4 regions of the Bradyrhizobium sp. USDA 4538 genome follow, and region 1 is predicted to be linked to each of the others. Evidence: riboswitches for the same ligand, from Rfam matches in the RefSeq annotation. Region 1 holds a riboswitch; each other region holds the start of a gene.
What was found. A riboswitch is a leader RNA that binds a small molecule or an ion and turns the genes downstream of it on or off. The one in region 1 is predicted to bind cobalamin.
Positions count from the first base shown of each region.

Region 2: linked by a shared signal. The riboswitch ahead of J2R78_RS09130 (ribonucleoside-diphosphate reductase subunit alpha) and the one ahead of metE (5-methyltetrahydropteroyltriglutamate--homocysteine S-methyltransferase) in region 1 are both predicted to bind cobalamin.
Region 3: linked by a shared signal. The riboswitch ahead of J2R78_RS19310 (TonB-dependent receptor) and the one ahead of metE (5-methyltetrahydropteroyltriglutamate--homocysteine S-methyltransferase) in region 1 are both predicted to bind cobalamin.
Region 4: linked by a shared signal. The riboswitch ahead of J2R78_RS21050 (TonB-dependent siderophore receptor) and the one ahead of metE (5-methyltetrahydropteroyltriglutamate--homocysteine S-methyltransferase) in region 1 are both predicted to bind cobalamin.

Region 1 covers NZ_JALJZE010000001.1:1,280,841-1,286,395, reverse strand. Annotated here, with positions in the region: gene J2R78_RS05605 (nodulate formation efficiency C protein) at 42-890, opposite strand; cobalamin riboswitch at 2,230-2,430, shown strand; gene metE (5-methyltetrahydropteroyltriglutamate--homocysteine S-methyltransferase) at 2,532-4,877, shown strand.
Region 2 covers NZ_JALJZE010000001.1:2,088,536-2,094,090, reverse strand. Annotated here, with positions in the region: gene J2R78_RS09145 (HrpF/NolX family T3SS translocon protein) at 1-467, opposite strand, end outside; gene J2R78_RS09140 (nodulation protein NolB) at 1,091-1,303, shown strand; gene J2R78_RS09135 (hypothetical protein) at 1,505-2,437, shown strand; cobalamin riboswitch at 2,840-3,055, shown strand; gene J2R78_RS09130 (ribonucleoside-diphosphate reductase subunit alpha) at 3,217-5,106, shown strand; gene J2R78_RS09125 (ribonucleotide-diphosphate reductase subunit beta) at 5,097-5,555, shown strand, end outside.
Region 3 covers NZ_JALJZE010000001.1:4,302,143-4,307,697, reverse strand. Annotated here, with positions in the region: gene J2R78_RS19325 (ABC transporter substrate-binding protein) at 1-685, opposite strand, end outside; gene J2R78_RS19320 (ABC transporter ATP-binding protein) at 892-1,665, opposite strand; gene J2R78_RS19315 (iron ABC transporter permease) at 1,662-2,705, opposite strand; cobalamin riboswitch at 2,818-3,016, shown strand; gene J2R78_RS19310 (TonB-dependent receptor) at 3,125-5,407, shown strand; gene J2R78_RS19305 (hypothetical protein) at 5,520-5,555, shown strand, end outside.
Region 4 covers NZ_JALJZE010000001.1:4,669,952-4,675,506, forward strand. Annotated here, with positions in the region: gene J2R78_RS21035 (hypothetical protein) at 146-538, shown strand; gene J2R78_RS21040 (amidohydrolase family protein) at 692-2,182, shown strand; gene J2R78_RS21045 (GTP-binding protein) at 2,184-3,113, shown strand; cobalamin riboswitch at 3,342-3,537, shown strand; gene J2R78_RS21050 (TonB-dependent siderophore receptor) at 3,644-5,555, shown strand, end outside.

The sequences.
Region 1 (5,555 bases):
CGAGCGTGTTTGCTTTGGCCGCTACTCAGAGGCGCTCAGCGTCAAGGAGCTGCGCCGCGATCTTGCTCTGTGCGATCATTGGCCGAGGCCTTTCGCGCCCTCTCTATTGTTTCTCGTTCATTTGGCTCTATGCGATCGAACCAAGAGCCTGCAGGAAAGGCTGCGATACGTTTGGCAAAAAAAGATTGAGGCTCCCAATCTTGTCCTTCGCTTTTCTCGAAAGCGATGACGCCGTTGTGAGTAAAATAATGGGGCCCTGGGATCTTGCAGTTCACCAAAAGCAGAACGCGCCAAAGATCACCCTTTTTCGTCGGTTTGTCCTTCGGTTTCGCCACGTAATCCACCGCAACGGGCTCAATGATATGGCACCGGCCGTGCCGCAGTAGATTGCCGAGCTTGCCTTGTGCGGTCGTTACGAAGTTGAAGTTAACAGGATCGTGCAGAAAGCGAAGATTTGCGTCCCTTTCGCCATCGGTGACCTCACTGGCGATCAATGAGAGCGCAAAGGCGCGCCAGCCAAATTCAATCGGCTTGGCATATGGCGATGCAAGTTTGATCGTTCCGTCGGTCGCGATCTTCCAAGTGATTGCGTACTGTTCGTCTGATTTGTTGTCTTGATGCCTGGTCCAGGAAAAGTACACATACTCTGTTCGGTCAATTCCTTCAGCGACTCCCCACGACCGAGGGACGAAGTGAGCCACCTTCGAGACCTTGGAGATGATTTGTTCTATAGTCTCGCCGTCTTGCGCTCGCCACGTTGACTTGACCCTTTCGACAAGCGCGCTGTCATTGGCGCGAACGTTGCTGTTTGTCGCTGCCAGCCCGGCCAGGCAGATCAGCGATCGACCGAGACAGAACCAAAGCACGCGCGTTCCAGACATTCTCTTCATTGCGGCCGGCCCATCTGGTTCTCATGCACGCGTCAATTCCAAAGCGGACAATCTTCGACGTGCTCTACGAGATCGCTAGAAGTTAGCGGCAACGTGACGCGAGCACCTGCTGATGTCCCGCGCAAGCAGGCGCTGTCCCTCGATGTCACGCGCCGCTAACTTCAGTGGTCAGCCAAAGCTTCAACTTGCAATGCTGGACCAGCCCAGGAGGAGAAGCCTGGGCAAGCGAGGACTTGCATTCTTCGTGCCAGGCAATAGCAGGCAGTTCGCACCAGATTTGTGCCGCCTTTGTCGACTTTCCGACCTGCGCACCTTATTTATGTTGCCATTAAGCCTATTCGCAGCGACTTTCGTGGCTCATTCCTGTCACGCACTGGATCTTCGAGCAGCGCAGTTTTGAAAGCCTTGCTGCCAGGAGCCAGACGACAATTGGGTGCAGGTTTGCCGCCACCGAACCGGTGTGGTCCGGGGTCGTTGCCGCTGCTGCCAAGGTCGAGAGTGCCTCAGCCGGTTGTGCTTGGCGCTTTATGGCCAATAACGAGGCGAAGCCGCCCATCAGCGGCGAGCGATTTGGAATTGGCGCTCGCAAGTTCAAAAGTCAGGCAGACGATGGGACGATGGCATTCGCCGCTCGCGTGATGGCCCGCTATCGTGACCGGCGTCTATCTGTTCGTCGCCGTAGTCAACATTGGAGGAGCTGCGCTTCCATGCAGTCGTATCGACCGGGCAAGAAGGCCAAGCCTCGGGTTGAGCTAGCTTCGGCTTGAACTGCTCAAAACGTTCGAGAACATCTGTCTGACCGCCGGGTTCATAAGTGGCCTTGCTATCCAGCCGAACAGGCCGACCGCAAAGACGGCAGCAGCAAAGACGCTGAGGGCACTCCAAACAGCCATTTTCATTGCGAGCTACTCTTTTCGTTAGTGATTCACTATGCTTGCTTTTCGCAGTATCGCCAAAAACGTCCGCATGGCGCCTACCAGGATTGGTCGTAGATCAACATGCTCGCTGAGTACGCTGCCGGATTTAGCGTATAGCGCGCCTATTCACACTGGTTGTTGGTGGAGAAAGGGGGACGTAGCGAAGGCTCGATGAATGTTCGAAAGCTGGATCGCGTGAAGAGCGTCCTGTCTCGGCACCGTGACCTTCATCGCCCAGGCCGCATTCGTCTCTTCCATGATCTGACACGCGGTCCGACGCCAACGCGCCTCGCAGACGGTCACCCCGATATCTGTGATTGGAGAGTGCCTTCAACGTCGCGATCAAGAGTGGCCGTGCATCGTCAACACGTAGGAGACGTCGCAGCATCAATTTGAGAGGTTGACGGCGGAGTTGTCTTGCCGATAATCCAAGTCGTCGAGGTTCTCCGGTTCCTGTTTTATCCGGAGCTAAGAGGGAAGCCGGTGATGCCGGCGCTGCCCCCGCAACTGTGAGCGGCGAGCCGCTGTCCAACAGAGTCACTGAAGCCTGCGCGGCTTCGGGAAGGCCGGACAGTGGCGATGACCCGCGAGCCAGGAGACCTGCCCCGACAATATGTTCGTCCACGGGCGGGGTGTCCCGGTGGTGCGCCAAGCAGCCGTCGCTCGCGCGACGTCTCCTGCCTGCGTCCGCCATGGCCTTTGCCCCCAACATGGGGTTAACGCTATGTCTCTTCTCTCACTTCCGGTTGCCACGCTCGGGACGCCGCGCATCGGTCCAAGACGCGAGCTTAAACTCGCGCTCGAAAGCTATTGGGCCGGAAGAATCAGCGAACAGCAATTGCTCGAGGACGCAGCCGGCCTACGTGCGGCGAACTGGGCGCGCCAGAAATCCCTCGGTGTCACCATCATTCCGTCGAACGATTTCTCGCTATACGATCAGGTGCTCGACACCAGTGTCATGGTCGGCGCTATCCCGGAAGTCTATGCCTCGAAAGCCGAGCCTGCTTCTCTCAAGACGTATTTCGCCATGGCACGCGGTTCACAAAGCGGCAGTCAGGATGCGAGTTGCGGTCACGGACCTCGCGGCTATGGCGCACCCGCGCAGGAGATGACCAAGTGGTTCGATACCAACTACCACTACATGGTTCCGGAATTTCATCGGGGGCAGACTTTCAGACTCTCCTCTCGCAAGCCTATCGAGGAGTATGAGGAAGCCAAGGCCCTTGGCTTTCAGACGCGCCCTGTCCTGATCGGTCCGGCCACTTTCTTGAAGCTAGGCAAGAGTGCGGATCCCGCGATCCAGCCACTGTCACTCCTGGATGACCTGATACCGATCTATATCAAGGTTCTGCAGGAATTGGCCAAACGCGGAGCAGAATGGGTTCAATTTGACGAGCCCTGTATGGTCCTTGATCTGGATCAGGGGGCAAAAAAATCTTTGCTGCATGCCTATGACCGGCTCGCCAAGGAAGGGCCGGCCATCAAGATCATGGTTGCCAGCTATTTTGGCCACCTTGGCGACAATCTTCACACCGCCTTGCGCCTACCTGTTGCCGGCCTGCATGTCGATCTGGTTCGGGCGCCGGAGTTATTGGATCAGATCATTGCTGCCGGGCGAAGTGAACTCGTCATGTCACTCGGCGTGATAGACGGTCGCAATGTGTGGCGGACGAATTTGTCGGCGCTGCGCCAGCGGCTCGATCCCGCCATTGCGAAGCTCGGCAAGGATCGCGTACAGATCGCCCCATCCTGTTCGCTGCTTCACGTGCCGGTCGATGTTGAACTCGAAACGGAACTTGCCTCCGATGTCAAGAGCTGGCTTGCGTTCTCGGTTCAGAAGATTCGCGAGCTTGCGACCTTGGCACGGGCACTCGCAGGCGATCAGGATGTTGCCGACGCTCTTGCGGAATCGGAGCGCGTTACCACCCGCCGCGGAACTTCCCCGAAGATCCGTGACGCCAATGTCGCCGTCCGGATGAGTGCGATCAATCAGACCATGCGACGGCGCGTCAGCCCATTTGCCAGCCGTGCCGAGATCCAACGCAAGCGCTTCAAACTGCCGGCGTTTCCGACCACGACGATCGGATCGTTTCCGCAGACCGCAGAGGTGCGTAATGCCCGCGCGGCGCACGCGAGAGGCTCGATGAGCGACGGGCAATACGACAAGTTTCTCAAGGAGGAGACTGCGCGTGTTGTCCGTTGGCAGGAGGACATTGGCCTGGACGTGCTCGTGCACGGCGAGTTTGAGCGCAATGACATGGTGCAGTACTTCGGCGAGCAACTCGCCGGCTTCGCATTTACCAAAAACGGCTGGGTACAATCCTATGGCTCGCGCTGCGTTCGGCCACCGATCCTGTTTGGCGACGTCTCGCGGCCGAAGCCGATCACCGTGGACTGGTGGCGCTACGCGCAATCACTAACCAACAAGCCGATGAAGGCGATGTTGACCGGACCGGTAACGATTTTGAACTGGTCGTTTGTTCGCGATGATATTCCCAGAAGCGAGGCCTGCCGCCAACTTGCGCTCGCGATCCGAGACGAAGTCAGGGATCTCGAGAATGCGGGTGCGACCATGATCCAGATCGACGAAGCAGCGCTGCGCGAGGGGTTGCCACCGCGTCGATCGGAGTGGGCGGCCTATCTCGACTGGGCCGGGGATTGCTTCCGCATCTGCTCATCGGGCGTCGCCGATCAAACCCAGATTCATACCCATATGTGCTACTCGGAGTTCAACGACATCATCGATGCGATTGCTGCAATGGACGCCGATGTCATCTCGATCGAGACCTCGCGCTCGAAGATGGAATTGCTTGACGCGTTTCGGAACTACAAATATCCAAATCAAATCGGGCCGGGCGTGTACGACATCCATTCTCCTCGCGTGCCCGAGACAAGCGAGATGACGGGACTCATGGCGTTGGCTCGCAAGCGGCTGCAGGACTCGCAGCTCTGGGTCAATCCGGACTGCGGCCTGAAGACGCGGAAATGGGAGGAGGTTCGCCCAGCACTGGTCAACATGGTCGCTGCCGCCCGCGAGCTGCGCGCTGGATCCGCTCCCGTCGACCGTTGAGCCTTGGCCTGTTGTCTCTCGTCGAGAAAGCCGATCGCTTGTGGGACTTTGCGCAGTCGGTGATCGTGAGGGGACTTGGGGAACGAAAAAGCCCGGCCGCCTTTAGCGGCCGGGCGAAGTGTGTCCGGGAGGAGCGACGCTCTATGCATCGCACCGACGTCCATCGGCGGAGGGAGGACAGCCGATGGTTCGATCACGGCGAGGGCATCCGCCGAAAATCTGACCACAGTTAAAACAAAAGCTCAGCGGAGCTCAATTATGCCGTGGTATGCCGCCGATATTGCCTGGGATTAAAAATCTACACTAAGGTTTGTCGCTGATGAGTATTTTCGCAACGTGTTGCCGAGTTGAGCGACGTGGGCGGTAGTCGGGCCGTCATGGGCCGGCACCAAAGCGCACCTTGGTAGGCGTTCCTGCCGGAAACGGTGGGCTAGATCAACGCGACTATACGAAACTGCCGACGGAAAAAGAATGAGCGGGCTTGCTATTGATGCAGGCCCTGCTTACGCCAGTCTTGGGTCCGCGGGTTCCAAGCTTTGGTTGGGATCTTGTACAGCTTGGCAGACGAGCGGCGAACGGGATGCCGATCGGCGTGCTCTTCAGCGGTGTGATTGGTCGTCATCCTAAAGCATAGCCCAGTTGCGGGGATACTGAGCTCGGATTCTGAAACGCTGGGTT
Region 2 (5,555 bases), 810 kb from region 1:
TTTAGATCCGGCGGTGTCGAGGGATCGTTGGCCAAATCTCCCAGGGACTTCCAATCAAGCGGACATTTGTCCTTGTGGCGGTTCAGGACAGAGACAATCTGCAGTTCCGCATTAGTCAGCGTGCCACCATTCCAGGTGATCCTTGAGCTTTGTACGGGTGCCTCCGCAATGATTGGGCTGCTCGCAGCACAGGACGGCTGTGGGTCATCCTGATATCCATCCAGTGCCGCCCTAATCTCTGGTGGAAGAATACTCCGCGTCTCCCGCGTGAGTTCCTCTGTCAGTTGCTGGGCTGCGTCTGTCGGCACCGGCTCCTGCGGTGCGGAATGATCGCTAGTCGCGTCCTTCGACGCGAGGCTGACCAACATCGCCTGAAAGCTGGAAAAGTCCTGCGCCGAAGAGGGCGGGGCGGGCATTCCGGGTAAAGCCACAGTTGAATTGGCGGTTGGCGATAGGTCGACTGACATTATACGTTCTCCGATTTAAGGGTGCACCACAAGACGGTCACCTAGTTGCGGCCCGAGATCGCGACGAACAAGGAGTGTTGAGCGGCAGAGTTCAACAGGTCCTACCACTTGCATCCTGTTGCTCGGTGCGCCTCCAGCGCTCAGTTCCGCGACCATCCATGGGGACACCGCCGTCTTCACGCCGTATGCTAGGACGGACAAGCTTTCGAGAAGCTGACGGCGCTCAGACGATTTCGACACGATTGATGACATGGCCTTGCCAGTAAGGCCGGACGGATTTTCAATGCCGGTGTCAGCTTTGTATGGTTGCGTTGACTTGGCCTGGTGCAATTCCCGTCTGCCGATCCGCAGCATTCGTTGATTTGGTCTAACGATCTCGCAAGATCTCCGGAGCATCTCAAGATGGGGCACTGGTTTCGCGCTCGATGATCATCAGGTGACGAAGGCTCGTCAGCTTTCGGTCAGCTTGCGTTTCTAGGGTGCTGGCCCATTCGCGCTCACGAAGGTGCCAATCTCATCACGTGACAAAACGGTTCTTCTCATGTTGCCTGCCGTTGCCTCGATCTCTCTCAACCCGGCTGAATGGTTCTCCAGCGGCTGTTTATCGGTGCGGGACCAGTTTCATGATAGTCTTGCGCAGGCAGCTTCGAAGCAAGGTGCAGCTTCGTGGGCCTGCCGCCTGGCATCCGGCAGGTAAACCGGAAGGTAGGGATCATTTCGATTCGGCCTTGACGAACCTGTGGGGTGTTGGCGATCGCGTCATTCAGGTTTCGCTCATCTCCAAGGGCGCCGGCGCCGTCAGCTTATCTCTGAATAAGCTTCTATCGGTGGGCTGAGCGGGCTGATGGTTTCTTCGCACAACAGCAGGATCGCTCGCGCCGCGACGCGCAGAGGGGGTGATGCGCTTGTTCACTTGCCACTTCTGCTACCGCATCGGCGGATGTAAGGGCCTACACCCTATATAACCAAAGTGCAGGCGGGTACGAAGGCAACAGCCGTCGAGCTGCTTGCAAATGAGAGGAGACATTGCGTTGCGGATAGATTTCTCGCGCATCAATCGGTCTAAAGCTGCATTCCACGATATTTATGCTTCGGATGATCCGAGGGCATATTTCTCGGTCCTCGGAGACCTGGATTATATGATACCGGACGTGGCTGAGCCGGTTGTGCGCCAAATACTGGCAGCGAAAGCTTCGGCCACCGGCCTCAAGCCCGTCGTGCTCGATGTTGGTTGTTCGTACGGTATCAATGCAGCGGTGCATCGCTTTCCGCTGACCTTCGCGGGCTTGCGTCACCGCTACGCCCGGCGTGAGATGAGAGCGATCAGCTCTGAGACATTGGTGAGTCTCGATCGCAGTTTCTATGCAGCCTGGCCTGATGTCGGGTTGGCACGCTTTATCGGCCTCGATGTGTCGGCAGCGGCGGTCAGCTATGCGAAGAATGTTGGCCTTTTAGAGCAGGGCATTGTCGCTGACCTTGAAAAGGAGGCGCTATCGATGGACAGCGCGCGCATTCTCCGCTCCGTGGATGTTATCATGTCGACCGGATGCATCGGCTACGTTACCGAGAAGACGTTCGGCGAGATTCTCGATGCGGCAGAGAAGCAACCATGGATCATCTCCTTCGTGCTACGAATGTTCCCATTTGAATCGCTCGCCGCGACGTTCGCAAACCGTGGTCTTGTGACAGAACGTCTTGCCGGCGCAACGTTTATCCAGCGTCGCTTTCGCGATGCTGAAGAATTTGAGAGCTGTTTGGCCAGCTTGGCGGCCCTTGGCGTGGATGCCACCGGCCTCGAATCGGAAGGGCTGTTTCACGCCGATCTGATCTTGTCTCGCCCCGAGGCGGATGCGCGCGCCATGCCTTTGGAAGACATTGTCACTGTCGCCAGCGGCAGGGGACGGCCGATCGGACCCCGTTACGTTCATGTTGAAAGTAAGGAGGGCTTGCAGGTCGCGCTGGAGCCGTGACAGGCGTGGGACCACTGTGCAGCGCGATTCGGTTCGGGGCTGGATGCAAGGCCATTCCGGTCGACGGCGCGCCAGAGCCGATGTTGTTCGCCCGCGAGTGGATAACGAATTCGTCCAGATGCCATTGGTCGCGGCGAGCAGGAGCGCTGCGAATCAAATCAAGCGTCTGGCCGAATTGCTCCTCTACTGACGCGCCGTTTCTTAGATTCCATCAATGCGACGTGCGAGCCAGGAATTCCCTCGACCTTTGCGCAGGCTTGACGGAAACCGGTAATGCAGCCCAACGGCATATCCAATCACCTGCAGCAGAAGCCGACAGCGGCGACAAAGTCGTCCGGGCTTCGGTATGTTTTTGCGTTTCAATCTGGATCTCCCCAGTTGACGAATCCCGGCGAGTAGTGCCTATGTCTAGCCAGTCACGGTCTTCTGGCCCCAACATTTTGTAGGTCGGAAGCTAAGAGGGAACCCGGTGCGCCGAACGGCTACTCCGGGGCTGCCCCCGCAACTGTAAGCGGCGAGCGGTTGTCATCATGGTCACTGGCGCAGCACAGCGCCGGGAAGGCCGACAGCCGCGGCGACCCGCGAGCCAGGAGACCTGCCGCGACTGAACGAAAGTCCTCGGGCGGGGTGCCCCGTTGGGTCGCTTGCAGCCGGAGACGTTTGACCGGTTTCCTCGCAAGTCATCCGCGCAGTCCCCCCCGCCTAACATCGCGGGGTTGCCGATGTCGCCGTCTTACGATTTCGATCAGCATGGTCATCTCATTGAGGAGCCGGCGCGCGTGAGGTCGCAGCCATTGCAGGCAGAGCCCAGCGCGCCTGAGTTGTGTCTTGTGCCGCCGCCGTCGCCGGCCCCGCTGCCGTACCCCCTTGCGCCATCGCCAAAGCCGGCCGATCTCAAGCTCGATCGGACGCGCGACGACCTGTTGACGCCGTTCGGCAAGCTGACGCTGAGCGACCGTTATCTGCTCGCCGGCGAAATGATCCAGGACATGTTCGCGCGGGTGTCTTGCGCCTTCGCGGATGATGTTGCGCATGCCCAACGTCTCTACGATGCGATGTCTCGGCTGTGGTTCATGCCAGCCACACCGGTGCTCTCCAACGGCGGCACGACGCGCGGCCTGCCGATTTCCTGCTTCCTTAACTCGGTGTCGGACTCGCTCGAAGGCATCGTGGGCACCTGGAACGAGAACGTATGGCTTGCCTCTAACGGTGGCGGCATCGGCACCTACTGGGGCAATGTTCGCTCGATCGGCGAGCAGGTGAAGGGCGGCGTTACCTCAGGCATCATCCCGTTCATCCACGTCATGGACGGCCTGACGTTGGCGATCAGCCAGGGCTCGTTACGGCGCGGCTCGGCTGCGGTCTATCTCGATATCCACCATCCCGAGATCGAGGAGTTCCTCGAGATCCGCAAGGCGTCCGGCGACTTCAACCGCAAGAGTCTCAACCTGCATCACGGCATCAACGTCACCGATGAGTTCATGCGTGCCGTAGGCGCCGGCACTGCGTTCGCTCTGCGCAGTCCGAAGACCAAGGAGGTTATCCGCGAAATCGACGCCCGCCAGCTGTGGCAACGCATCCTGGAGAACCGGCTGCAGACGGGGGAGCCTTATCTCTTGTTCATCGATACAGTGAACCGCGCGCTCCCCAAGCACCAGCGCGAGCTCGGCCTCAAGGTCTCAACGTCCAACCTGTGCAGCGAAATTACCCTGCCGACCGGCATCGATCATCGCGACGAGGAGCGTACCGCCGTGTGCTGCCTGTCGTCGCTCAACCTCGAGACCTGGGACCAGTGGAACGAGGAGCCTGGCTTCATCGAGGACGTCATGCGCTTCCTCGACAACGTGCTGACCCACTTCATCACGGTGGCGCCGGGCGTCATGAAGCGTGCCCGCTACGCCGCCTTGCGTGAGCGTTCCGTCGGCCTTGGCGTCATGGGCTTCCACTCGTTCCTGCAGGCCAAGAGCATTCCGATGGAAAGCGTCGTGGCCAAGTCGTTCAATCTGAACATGTTCCGGAAAATCCGTCGCGATGCTGATGCGGCATCCGTGACGCTCGCGCGCGAGCGGGGGCCGTGCCCGGATGCCCTGGAACGAGGCGTGATGGCCCGCTTCAGCCATAAGATCGCGATCGCGCCGACCGCCTCGATAAGCATTATCTGCGGCGGCACCAGCGCTTGTGTAGAACCCATCCCGGCCAACATCTACACCCATAAGACCTTGTCCGGCGCCATCTCGGTGCGTAATCGGCATCTCGCCAAGCTGCTGGCCGCCAAGGGCGCCAATACTTCGGCGATCTGGCAGTCCATCATCGCCGCCGAGGGTTCGGTCGCCCATCTCGACATCCTCTCGGAAATCGAGAAAGCGGTCTTTCGCACCGCCTTCGAGATCGACCAGCGCTGGATCGTCGAACTTGCCGCCGACCGCGCCGCGTTCGTCTGCCAGAGCCAGTCGGTCAACCTCTATCTGCCGGCTGACGTCGATAAATGGGATCTTCACATGCTGCACTGGACGGCATGGAAGCGGGGGGTGAAGAGCCTCTACTACTGCCGTTCAAAATCTATTTCGCGCGCGGCGTTCGCCGGCGCCATCGCCGATGGCGACAAGGCTGCGCCCCCGCAACCATCGCAGCAGCGCACCGACTATGAGGAGTGCCTCGCATGTCAGTGATCGATCCCTCGTCCGTCGATCCGCGTACGCTGATCGGCAAGCAGCGCGTCGGCCTCCTCGACTCGACCGGCAGCTACGACGTTGATCGCTACGCCTGGGCTTACGAGTTCTGGAAGCGCCAGCAGCAGACCCATTGGATGGGGGAGGAGGTGCCGCTCGGCGCAGACCTCAAGGACTGGGCGTCGGACCGCGTCACCGACAACGAACGTGCGCTGCTCACCCAGATCTTCCGTTTCTTCACTCAATCGGACATCGAGGTCGGCGACAACTATCTTAAGCGCTACATCCCGATTTTCCAGCCGCTCACCGTCCAGATGATGATTGCAGCTTTCACCAACATGGAGACGGTCCACATCGATGCCTATGCGCTACTGCTCAAAACGCTCGGTATGCCCAAAACCGAGTTCGAGGCATTCCGCGGCTATGCCGAGATGCGCGCGAAGGCCGAC
Region 3 (5,555 bases), 3.0 Mb from region 1:
GATGCAGCAGGAAGGCGCGGCCGTCATCCTCGGCGCGGTCGCCGGCTTCCGACACCAGGATGAAATCCGGCCGCAGTTTTACGATCGCCTCCAGCGAAGCAAACCCGCCTGCGCCGACGCCAAGTTCGCCGGCGGCGTTGGAGAGACCGGTTGCCGCCAGCAGCGAGCTGACCAGGCTGCCGTCGCCGGGCACAAAGCCACGCCGCTCCAGCGGCAACACGCGGTAGTGATGCGCGCTCGCCGCAGCGCGCGCCCGGGCGGTGGCCGCATCGAGGCGCGCGATCTCGGCCTCTGCGCGATCGGGATGCTGCACCACATCGCCCATCGCGCGGATCTGGTTCTTCACCTCGTCCAGCGTGCGCGGCACCGTGAATTCGACGAGGTGCAGCCCGTGGGCCTTCAACAGATCACGGGTCGCGCGCTTGTCGAACAGGCTGACCACGACGAGGTCGGGCTTGAGCAGCAGCACGTCCTCGGCCTCGCCGGACAGGCGCGGAAAGTTTCGCGCCTTCTCCGCGGCCCAGGATTGCCAGTCATCGCGCGAGAAGCGGCTGAGGCCGATGATCTGGTCCGGGTCGGCCAGCGACAGCACGAGCTGGTCGCTGCAGACATTCATCGAGACGATGCGCGGTCCGGCGGCGAACGCGGCGCCGGCGGAAATAAGCCACAGCAGTATCGCGACCACCGCACCAAGATGAAGCGAAGCGAGATGGCTGCCACGCTGAAGGTGCGCCCCCTCTCCCGCTTGCGGGAGAGGGTTGGGGTCGGGGTCGTGCCGCAATGAACGCTCTTTGAGTGGAGAGAGCCCCCACCCGCTGCGCTCTTCGCGCGCAGCGACCTCCCCCGCAAGCGGGAGAGGTGAACTGAGCTCGTGGTGAGGCCGTGGCCACATCACACGTCCGCCCACGGCACGATGACGACCTCGCGCTGAAATTCGGCACGATAGGCGCTGATGCGGAACACGCTGGCGAGGACGCTCTCCGACAATGCCTCGACGGGCGCGCCCTGCGCGGCCAGCCGCCCCTCCGCGAGCACCAGCACGTGATCGGCAAAGCGCGCGGCGAGTCCCAGGTCATGCGTCACCACGATGACCAGCACGCCGGTGTCGGCAACGTTGCGCAGCTTCTGCATCACGTCGATCTGGTGGCGCGGATCGAGCGAGGCCGTCGGCTCGTCGGCGAGGATCACGGGCGCCTCCACCGCGAGCACCCGGGCCAGTGCGACGCGGCTGCGCTCGCCGCCGGAGAGTTCGGTGACGCGGCGATCGCTGAACTCAGCGACGTCGACCGCCTGCATCGCGCGCAGCACCGCCTCCACATCCGTCTGCGACAGCCGCGCCGGATCGGTCGCACCGTGCGGATAGCGGCCGAGCGCGACGATATCGCGTGCCGGCAGCGGCCAGTGCACCATGTGGCCCTGCGGCAGATAGGCGAAACGTTTCGCGCGCTCGCGCAGCGGCAGCGACGCCAGCGCATCGCCGCCGATCCGGATCTCGCCGCCCGACGGGATCAGCCCGGCCAGCGCGCGCAGCAGCGTGGTCTTGCCGGCGCCGTTCGGCCCGACCAGCGCGACTAGATGGCCCGATGGCAACGACAGGGAGACATCGTGCAGCACCTTGCGGCTGCCGAGCGAGGCATTGAGCGCGGCAGCCGAGAGCAGCGTCATGCCACGCCTCCGCCGAGCGCGCGGCGTTCGCGCATGATCAGATAGAGGAAGAACGGCACGCCGATGATCGAGGTCAGCACGCCGACCTTGATGTCTGAGGTCGAGGGAATGATGCGCACCGCGATGTCGGCGGCGAGCAGCAGCGCCGAGCCGGTGAGCGCGCTCGGCACCAAGAGCCGCGCCGGATCGTGACCGATCACGGGACGCATCAGATGCGGCGCGACGAGGCCGATGAAACCGATCGTGCCGGTGACTGCGACCGCGCCGCCGACGCCGAGCGCCACGCCCGTGATCACGAAGAGCCGCAACCGCCCGACGTCGACGCCGAGGCTCTGCGCCGCCTCCTCGCCAAGCGTCAGCGCGCGGAAGGCGCTCGCCTGGCTGAGCAGGATGGCGGCGCCTGCGATAATGAAGGGCAGCGCCAGCGCGACGTGCTGGAAGCTGCGGTCTTCCAGCGAGCCGAGCAGCCAGAACGCGATCTCCAGCACCACGAACGGATTGCTCGAGAGATTCATCACCAGCGCGGTCGCGGCTCCCGCAAAGCTCGAGATCGCGAGCCCGGCGAGGATCAGGATCAACAGCCCGGCATTGCGGCCGGCGATCGCAAGCAGCGCGAACACCGAGCCGAACGCGGCGATGATCGCCACCACCGGCAGCGCGTAGGAGCGCACATCGGCGAGGCCCAGCGCGATCACCAGCACCGCGCCGAAGGCGGCCGATTGCGGCGCGCCGAACAGCGACGGCGAGGCCAGCGGGTTGCGCAGCAACCCTTGCAGCGCCGCGCCTGACAGCCCAAGAATACCGCCGATCGCGAATGCCAGGATGGTGCGCGGCAGGCGGATCTCGCGCACGATCACCTGCGCCACATCGCTGCCGCCGCCGAACAGCGCCTCGATCACCGCGAGCGGCGACAGCCGCACCGGCCCGATGCCGAGCGAGATCACCAGCAGCAGCAGCACAAGCGCGAGCAGCGCCGCGGTGGCGCCCCACCGGCGCCGCGCCGCGACCTCGGCCGCCAAGGCAAAATCCTGCACGCTCATCGGATCCATGCTCTTACAGCGATCGTCGTGGCAGACAAGCGACACTCGACAAAAACCGTGGCCGCACGGCCATTGCCCGACTTCCGCCGGATTGACTTTGCTACCCGGCCGAACCCTAGATGAACATGACGGTTCTTTCATGAGATGAAAAGGGAATGCGGTACGGGGAAACTTCCCCAACGCCGCGGCTGCCCCCGCAACTGTATGCGGTGAATCCTTCGTCACAGGCCACTGGGAATCTCGGTCCTGGGAAGGCGACGAAGGGTAACGACCCGCGAGCCAGGAGACCTGCCGTCAGCCGTGGTCACACGCGATGCTGCCGGTCGGGGAGTACAGGCATGAGCTTCACCTGATGCTGTGAGCACGATGGTGAGACTGGTTCGCGGTGACGTGCCACTGACGTTGCCGAGGCCTTTCTTATGTTCTCCTTCCCTTTCCATCGGCGGCGCCGCGCGCTTCTGCTCGCGTCGACGATGATCGCGCCGGCGACGATGCTCGCGCCGGCATTCCTTGTCTCCGCAGCGCGGGCGCAGCAGGCACCCGCTCCCGATCAGCTGCCGGCGATCGAAGTCACCAAGCCGGGCGACCAGAACGTCACGCGCGCCAGGCCGGCCGCTGACGAAGCGCCGGCGCCGCGACGCCCGGCGCCGGGCACCTCGCAAGGCAACAATACAGGCAGCGGAGCCGGATCGGGCACGACAGGGACCGGTGTGGCCACCGGAACGGGCGGCACCGGCGGCCGCCAGTTCGCCGGCATTGTCGGCACCTCCTCGGCCGTGATCACCGCCGACGACATCGCGCATTCGCCGGTGCAGTCGTTGCCCGAGATCCTCGCGCAGGTGCCGGGCGTGCAGCTGCAAACGCCCTATGGCGGACCGAACGGCGCCAAGACGTCGGTCGACCTGCGCGGCTTCGGCGCGTTCGCGACCGACAATACCCTCTTCCTGCTCAACGGCCGCCGCCTCAACGACGTCGACAAGGCCGGCTTCGACCTCACCACGATTCCGCTCGATTCGATCGAGCGCATCGAGATCACGCGCGGCAACAGCGGCGCGGTGCTCTACGGCGACAACGCGGTGGGCGGCGTCGTCAACATCATCACCAAGACCGGCGTCGGCGGCCCGCCGACGACGATGCGGGCCGAGGCCGGAGTTGGCTCGTTCAACACCCGCATGGCCGCGGTCTCCGCGGCACTCAATTCCGGCCCGTGGTCCACCTCGTTCTACGGCAACGGCATCAAGTCGGACGGCTACCGCGTCAACAATGCGCTCGACCAGCGCAACGCCGTCGGCAACATCAACTACACGACGCCGGATCTCACCGCCTTCCTGACCGTCACCGGCAGCGACCAGAAGCTCGGCCTACCCGGCGGACGGCTGGTCGATCCGTCGATCGGCGTGAACGAGCTGCTCACCGATCGCCGCGGCGCCGCGACGCCCTTCGACTATGCCAACCAGCAGACCGCCAGCGTCACCGCCGGCTTCACCAAGACGCTGATGAACGGCGTCGACCTCATCGTCGACGGCGGCTGGCGGCAGCGCGAGACGCAGAGCGGCTTCTTCGGCACGGTGCCGACCATCAGCTTCGCCTCGACCTACAATGACGCCGCGCTGCAGACCTGGTCGCTGACGCCGCGGCTCAGCGTCAAGAACGTGATGCTGGGCGTGCCGTCGACGATCCTGACCGGCATCGACTATTACGATTCGACCTTCCGCGAGGCGCGCGGCGCCTATCAGGGCGTCGACCCGTTCCACATCTACAGTATCGAGCAGCAGTCCGTGGCCGGCTATTGGCAACATACGCTGGGCCTGTTGCCGACGACCGACTTCTCCTACGGCGCGCGGGTTCAGAACACCAGCATCTCGGCGCGCGATCGCTACGACCCGAATGCGCCATTCGCATTCGACACCCAGGCGGCACCGCTCGACAGCAACGAGACGCAATACGCGCTGCATGTCGGCATCGAGCATCGCCTGACCGACACTTTCTCGGTGTTCGGCCGCGCGGCACGCGCATTCCGCACGCCTGATGTCGACGAACGCGTCGCGTCGGGTCCGTCATTCGACCCACTGACCTTCGCCCCGATCCCGCAGAATTTCCAGCTCAAGACCCAGACCTCGCAGGATGTCGAGGGCGGCTTTCGCGTCAGGACCAACCGCTTCCAGGTCCAGTCCAGCGTCTATCTGATGGATCTCGAGAACGAGATCCATTTCAACCCGGTGCTGTTCTTCAACACCAACCTCGACCCCACCCGCCGCTACGGCTCGGAGACCAGCGCGGCGCTCAAGGTCAGCGACAGCGTCACCCTGCGCGGCGGCATGGCGATCACCCGCGCGGTGTTCCGCGAAGGCATCTGGGCCGGCAACGACGTGCCGCTGGTGTCGCGCTACACCGGCAATCTCGGCGTCACCTGGAATATCTGGCAGAACTATCTGGTGTTCGACGCCACGGTGCGGGCCTGGAGCTCGCGCATCATGGACAACGACCAGGCCAACACCCAGAGCCGGATTCCCGGCAACGCCACCGCCGATATCAAGCTGAGCGGGCAAGTTGACCGCTTCTTCTGGTCGCTGAGCGTGAACAACCTGTTCAACGCGCTCTATTACGACTACGCCATCGCGAGCACGTTCACCGAGGGCCGCTTCTCGGCCTACCCGCTGCCCGGCCGCACCTACATGGTAAAGGCCGGCGCGACGTTCTAGAGCATGATCCGGTGGGGCGGGTGTGCCCCGCCGCACCGTCTCCGAATATTACAAACGCACGGAAACTGGGGTAGAGTTCCGGCAGCTGATTTGACCCGCGCAGGGGAAACGCATGGCCAAGGCCGGGAAGCAGACCAAGGGCGGCACG
Region 4 (5,555 bases), 3.4 Mb from region 1:
GGGCCTCGGCGCGCTCCGCCTATGCGATTCCTATGCAATCGGGCGCGCGCTCCCCTCGAAAACCTATTCCCGCGCAAGGATATTCGCGCCGCGCCCTACCTCCCTCGACAGCCGAAGGAAGTCAGGCGCGCGGGGTGTTCGACTGATGCGCGAGAATGCGACCGAACCGGAGAGCAAGCTGCTCCGTGCCTGGCAGCTTGCCGTGCTGCGCTTCGCAGTGACGCTCGACGACGACGATCGGATGCACGCGCTCGGTGTGGCCGGCGAGGTCGACCGGCTGGGCGGCGCGGCCGATGACGCCTTCCACTTCTTCCGCAGGACGACCGCGGAGCTGTGCGCGGCGATCTCCGGTCAGGGCGCGGATCAGGATGCCGTCATCCGGCGGTTCCTGGCGCAGATCGACAATGTCAGGCTCAAGCGTGCGGTCGAAGCGGCGATAGCCAGGGACCGCACGCCGCCGAAACTCGTGGCGAGCCGCGTGAAGCCCGGCGCCGATCTCTGGCGCGGGCTGCCGTCGCGGCGTGCAACCGGAACGTAGGAAGGGCCTCACTCTGCAATCGCCATCACGGCGCGGCGGATATTCCGTCACAGCATGTCGCCACAACCCTGGCCGGCTTGCTGCGATCAGTGCGATGCGCTTCTCTGTGCTCGACAGGAGACCGGTCGGTTTCGGAATGCGGGGAGTGGCGAGATGGGTGGCTTGGTGATCAGCGGCGGCCGGGTGGTGGATCCGGCCAGCGGGATGGACGCGATCGGCGATGTCGCCGTCGTCGACGGCAAGATCGCCGCGGTCGGCACCGGCCTCGGCGGTTCCGAACGGCAGATCGACGCGACCGGGCTCGTGGTGGCGCCGGGCTTCATCGACCTGCACGCGCATGGCCAGACCATTCCAGCCGACCGCATGCAGGCGTTCGACGGGGTGACGACCTCGCTCGACCTCGAGGCCGGCGTGTTGCCGGTCGCGTCCTGGTACAAGCGCCAGGCCGAGAAGGGCAGGGTGCTGAACTACGGCGCCGCCGCCAACTGGGCCTTCGCGCGCATCGGTGCGATGACCGGCTCGAATTCGGAGAGCTCGCTGGAATCGTTTGGTGCCGCGATGCGCGATCGCCGCTGGATCGAAAACGTCGCGACCGAAGGCGAGGTCGGCGGCATCCTGGAGCGCCTCGCCAACGGACTGAACGAGGGCGGCATCGGCATCGGCATTCTCAACGCCTATGCGCCGGGCGCCGGCGTGCAGGAATTGACCGCGGTGTGCCAGCTCGCGGCGGATCATGCGGTGCCGACCTTTACCCACGTCGCCTACATGTCGCGGATCGATCCCGAGAGCGCGGCCGAGGCCTATATCCGCCTGATCGGCTACGCGGGCGCCACCGGCGCGCATATGCACATCTGCCACTTCAACTCGTCGAGCAAGACCGATATCGAACGCTGTGTTGGGCTGATCGCGAAAGCGCAGGCGCAGGGCCTGCCGATCACGGTGGAGGCCTATCCCTACGGCACCGGCTCGACCGTGCTGGCGGCGACCTTCTTCAGCGATCCGAAATTCGAGGAGCGCAACGGCCTCGGTTATGATTCGGTGCAGCGCGTGACCGACGGTCACCGTTTCGGCAGTCGCGAGGAGCTGCTGGCGGCACAGGCCGAAGAGCCCTCGACCTTGGTACTGTGGCATGTGCTCGACATCGAGAACAACGCGCATCATCGCGATCTGCTCGACATGGCGGTGCTGTATCCGGGCGGCGCAATCGCCTCCGACGCGATGCCGTGGACGCTGTCGGACGGCCGTCCCTACAGCGGCGACGCCTGGCCGCTGCCGGACGATGCCACCTCGCATCCGCGCTCGGCGGGCTGCTTCACCCGCTTCATCCGCGAATGGGTGCGCGAGCGCAAGAAGGTGTCGCTGCTCGAGGGCATCCGCAAATGCGCGCTGATCCCGGCCGAGATCCTGTCGGCGAGCACGCCGGCGATGCGGGCCAAGGGCCGGCTGCAGGTCGGCGCCGACGCCGATGTCGTGGTGTTCGACTACGAGACGTTGAGCGATCGCGCGACCTTCTCCGCGATGAATCGTCCGGCGGAGGGCGTGCGGCATCTCGTGGTCAGCGGCCAGCCGCTGATCAGCGATGGTGTGCTCGATGTCGCGGCGCGTCCCGGCCGGCCGGTGCGCCGGCCCGTCACCGGAGGCTAATGTGCCGGTCCCGATCCTGCTGGTCGCGGGCTTTCTCGGGGCGGGCAAGACCACCGTCGTCAACCATCTGCTGGCGCATGCGCAAGGGCGGCGCATCGCCGCCGTGGTCAACGATTTCGGTGCGATCAATATCGACGCCGAGCTGATCGCCGGCGCCGGCGACGGCGTGGTCAGCCTGAGCAATGGCTGCATCTGCTGCACACTGGAGGGCGACCTGCTGCGCACGCTCGCAACCTTGCTGCGGCGTGATCCGCGTCCCGAATTCATCGTGATCGAGACCAGCGGGATCGCCGATCCCGCCGACATCGTGCGCAACCTGATGGATCCCGTGATCTGGAAGGAGGCGCCGCTGGAGACGGTGCTGTGCGTGGTCGACGCGACGCAACCTGCGGCGATGCTGAACGATGCGCTGCTGCGCTCGCAGCTCCGGGCGGCGGATGTGGTGGCGCTGAGCAAGGTCGATCTGACTGACGCCGCTGCGTGCGCCGCGATCCGCGACGCCGTGCGCGCGGCGCGTCCGGCGGCCGTGGTGGTTGATGCCTTGCATGGCGAGGTGCCGGCCGCGCTGCTGTTCCCGACGGACCTCGATCATGTGCCGGCTCCGCGCGAGACCGCGCCGCGACGGCCGGCGTCCGATCGCTTCGAGACGCTGAGCTGGACCTCGGAGCGGCCCGTCGTGCTGCCGCGCTTGCAGCAGGCGATCGGCAGACTGGCGCCGAAGCTGGCGCGGGCGAAGGGATTGTTCGAGACGGTGGAGCAGCCCGGGCGGCTGACCGTGCTTCAACTCGCCGGCGGCCGCGCGACCCTGGCTGCGGGCGGCGTGCCGTCGCCCGGCGTGCCGCGCACGCGCATCGTGTTCATCGCCGAGATGGGTGCGCTGTCGCGCGCGGAGATTGATGAGGTGATGCAGGGATGTGTCGAGGCTCAGTGACGCGAACCTACGTTTCCCGTCATCTTGAGGAGCCGCGAAGCAGCGTCTCGAAGGATGAATCGGCCACCAGCCGGGCCGTGCATCCTTCGAGACGCGCGTGCCGCGCTCCTCAGGATGACGGGTTGCCTTTCGGCGTCAGCCCTCGACGTCGCTGTGTCATCGCCGCAGCAGCATCTCGCAAAGCATGTGTGCGACAATCGCATCGAATTGACAGCCCTGCAGCCAGCACCTATCGTTTTTGCCGACGGTTCCCTTCGGGGATCAAAAGGGAATGCGGTGCGAGGGTAACCCCAATGCCGCAGCTGTCCCCGCAACTGTAAACGGCGAGCCTTTCGTCAAATTGCCACTGGGCCATCGGCCCGGGAAGGCGTCGACAGGCGATGACCCGTGAGCCAGGAGACCTGCCGTCAGTCGTGGTCACACGCGAGCACATCGGGCGGGGGCGTCCTGGTGGGATCGGAGCACTGCCTTTTGGGCAATGCGCCAGTCCGCGTTCGCGGTGACGTGCCACGTTACCGCGAGTCCTTTTCATGTCTCCGTCCTCTCCCGTTGCGCGCAAATGGCGCCTCGGTCTTCTCTGCTCCCTGTCATCGCTGCTGTTGCCGGCCGAAGGCTCGGCACAAACGCCTCCACCAACCAGGCTCGATCCGATTGAGGTCGCGCCTTCCGCTGTGGCAAGGCCGAAGCCCGCGGCGCGAAGCCGTGCCGTGGCCGCCGCGGCGCGGCCGAGGCCCGCGACGATCGCAACAACCGGCAACGCGCCGCGCGTCGCAGCGTCGGGCGTACCGGGATCGGCATCGCCGACGCTCAATGCCACCACGCAGGGCGGCACCGGCAGTCGTCTCAATCTGACGCCGCTGCAGACGCCGGCCAGCGTCGAGATCATCACGGCGCAGACCATCGCTGAACGCGGCCAGCATAATGTGCTCGATGCCGTCACCCAGGACGCGGCTGGCTTCATCGCAACGCCGGCACCCGGCAATGGCGGCCTGTCGTTCAGCACCCGCGGCTTTGCCGGCAGCAACTCGGTGATGACGCTGTATGACGGCACGCGCTTCTATATCGGCTCCGGCACGCTGACGTTCCCCTACGACACCTGGTCGACGCAGCGCATCGAAGTGCTGCGCGGCCCGGCCTCGGTGCTGTACGGCGAAGGCGCGATCGGCGGCGTCATCAACGTGATCCCGAAGAAACCGCTCAATACGCCCTACAACGAGGCCGAAGTTTCGCTCGACAGCAACATGACCCGGCGGCTCTCGGTGGACAGCACCGGTCCGATCAATCCCAATGTGTCGTACCGCATCAACGCCACCGGCAACATGTCGGACGGCTGGGTCGATCGCGACAAGACCTCGAACGCGGTGGTCTCCGCTGCCGTGCGGGTGCAGGCGTCGGACAATCTGGCCTTCACGCTGTCGGAGGACTACGGCGACCGCAGCCCGTCGCGCTATTTCGGCACGCCGCTGATCAACGGTTCGATCCAGGATGCGCTGCGCTTCAAGAACTACAACGCATTGGACAGCGCGATCCGCTATCAGGACAGCTGGACCCAGTTCAAGACCGAGTGGGACGTCGCCGACGGCATCAAGGTCAACAACACGCTGTATTACCTGACCAGCGAGCGGCACTGGCGCGACATCGAAAACTATACCTGGAATCCGAAGACCCGGCTGATCGATCGCGCGAGCTACATCGAGATCTTCCACGACCAGAAGCAGCTCGGCAACCGGATGGATGCGACCTTCAGCGGTCACGTGTTCGGCCTTGCGAACCAGGTCGTCGCTGGCTTCGACGTCAACCGGATCGACTTCACCCACACCAACAACTCGCCCTATGGCGGCGCGTCGTCGGTCAATCCTTACGTGTTCGATCCGGGATCGTTCTTCGCGACGACGACGGCGACCACGCCGGGCTTCAATGCGATCGTCAATCAATACGCGCTGTTCGCCGAGGATCGTCTCTTGCTGACCGATCAGTTGTCGCTGGTGACCGGTGTCAGGTATGACCGTCCCGAGGTGGATCGCACCGACTACAAGACGCCGGCGAACAGTTTCGAGACGGCGCTATCGGGCACCAGCTGGCGCGCGGGGCTCGTTTACGAGCCGATCAAGAACCTCGCGTTCTATGGCCAGTACGCGGTCGGCGTCGATCCGGTCAGTAATCTGATCTCACTGTCGACCACGCAGAAGACGTTCCAGCTTGCGACCGGCAAGCAGACCGAGATCGGGGTCAAGCAGTCGTTCTGGGGCGGCCGCGGCGAGTGGACGCTGGCTGCCTACGAGATCGTCAAGACCGGGCTCACGATTCCCGATCCCGGCAATCCCACCGGCGGCCTGGCATTGCAGATCGGCCAGCAATCATCCCGCGGGGTCGAAGGATCGATCGGGCTCGCACTGAGCGACGGCTGGCGCGTCGACGCCAATCTTGCACTGCTGCGCGCCA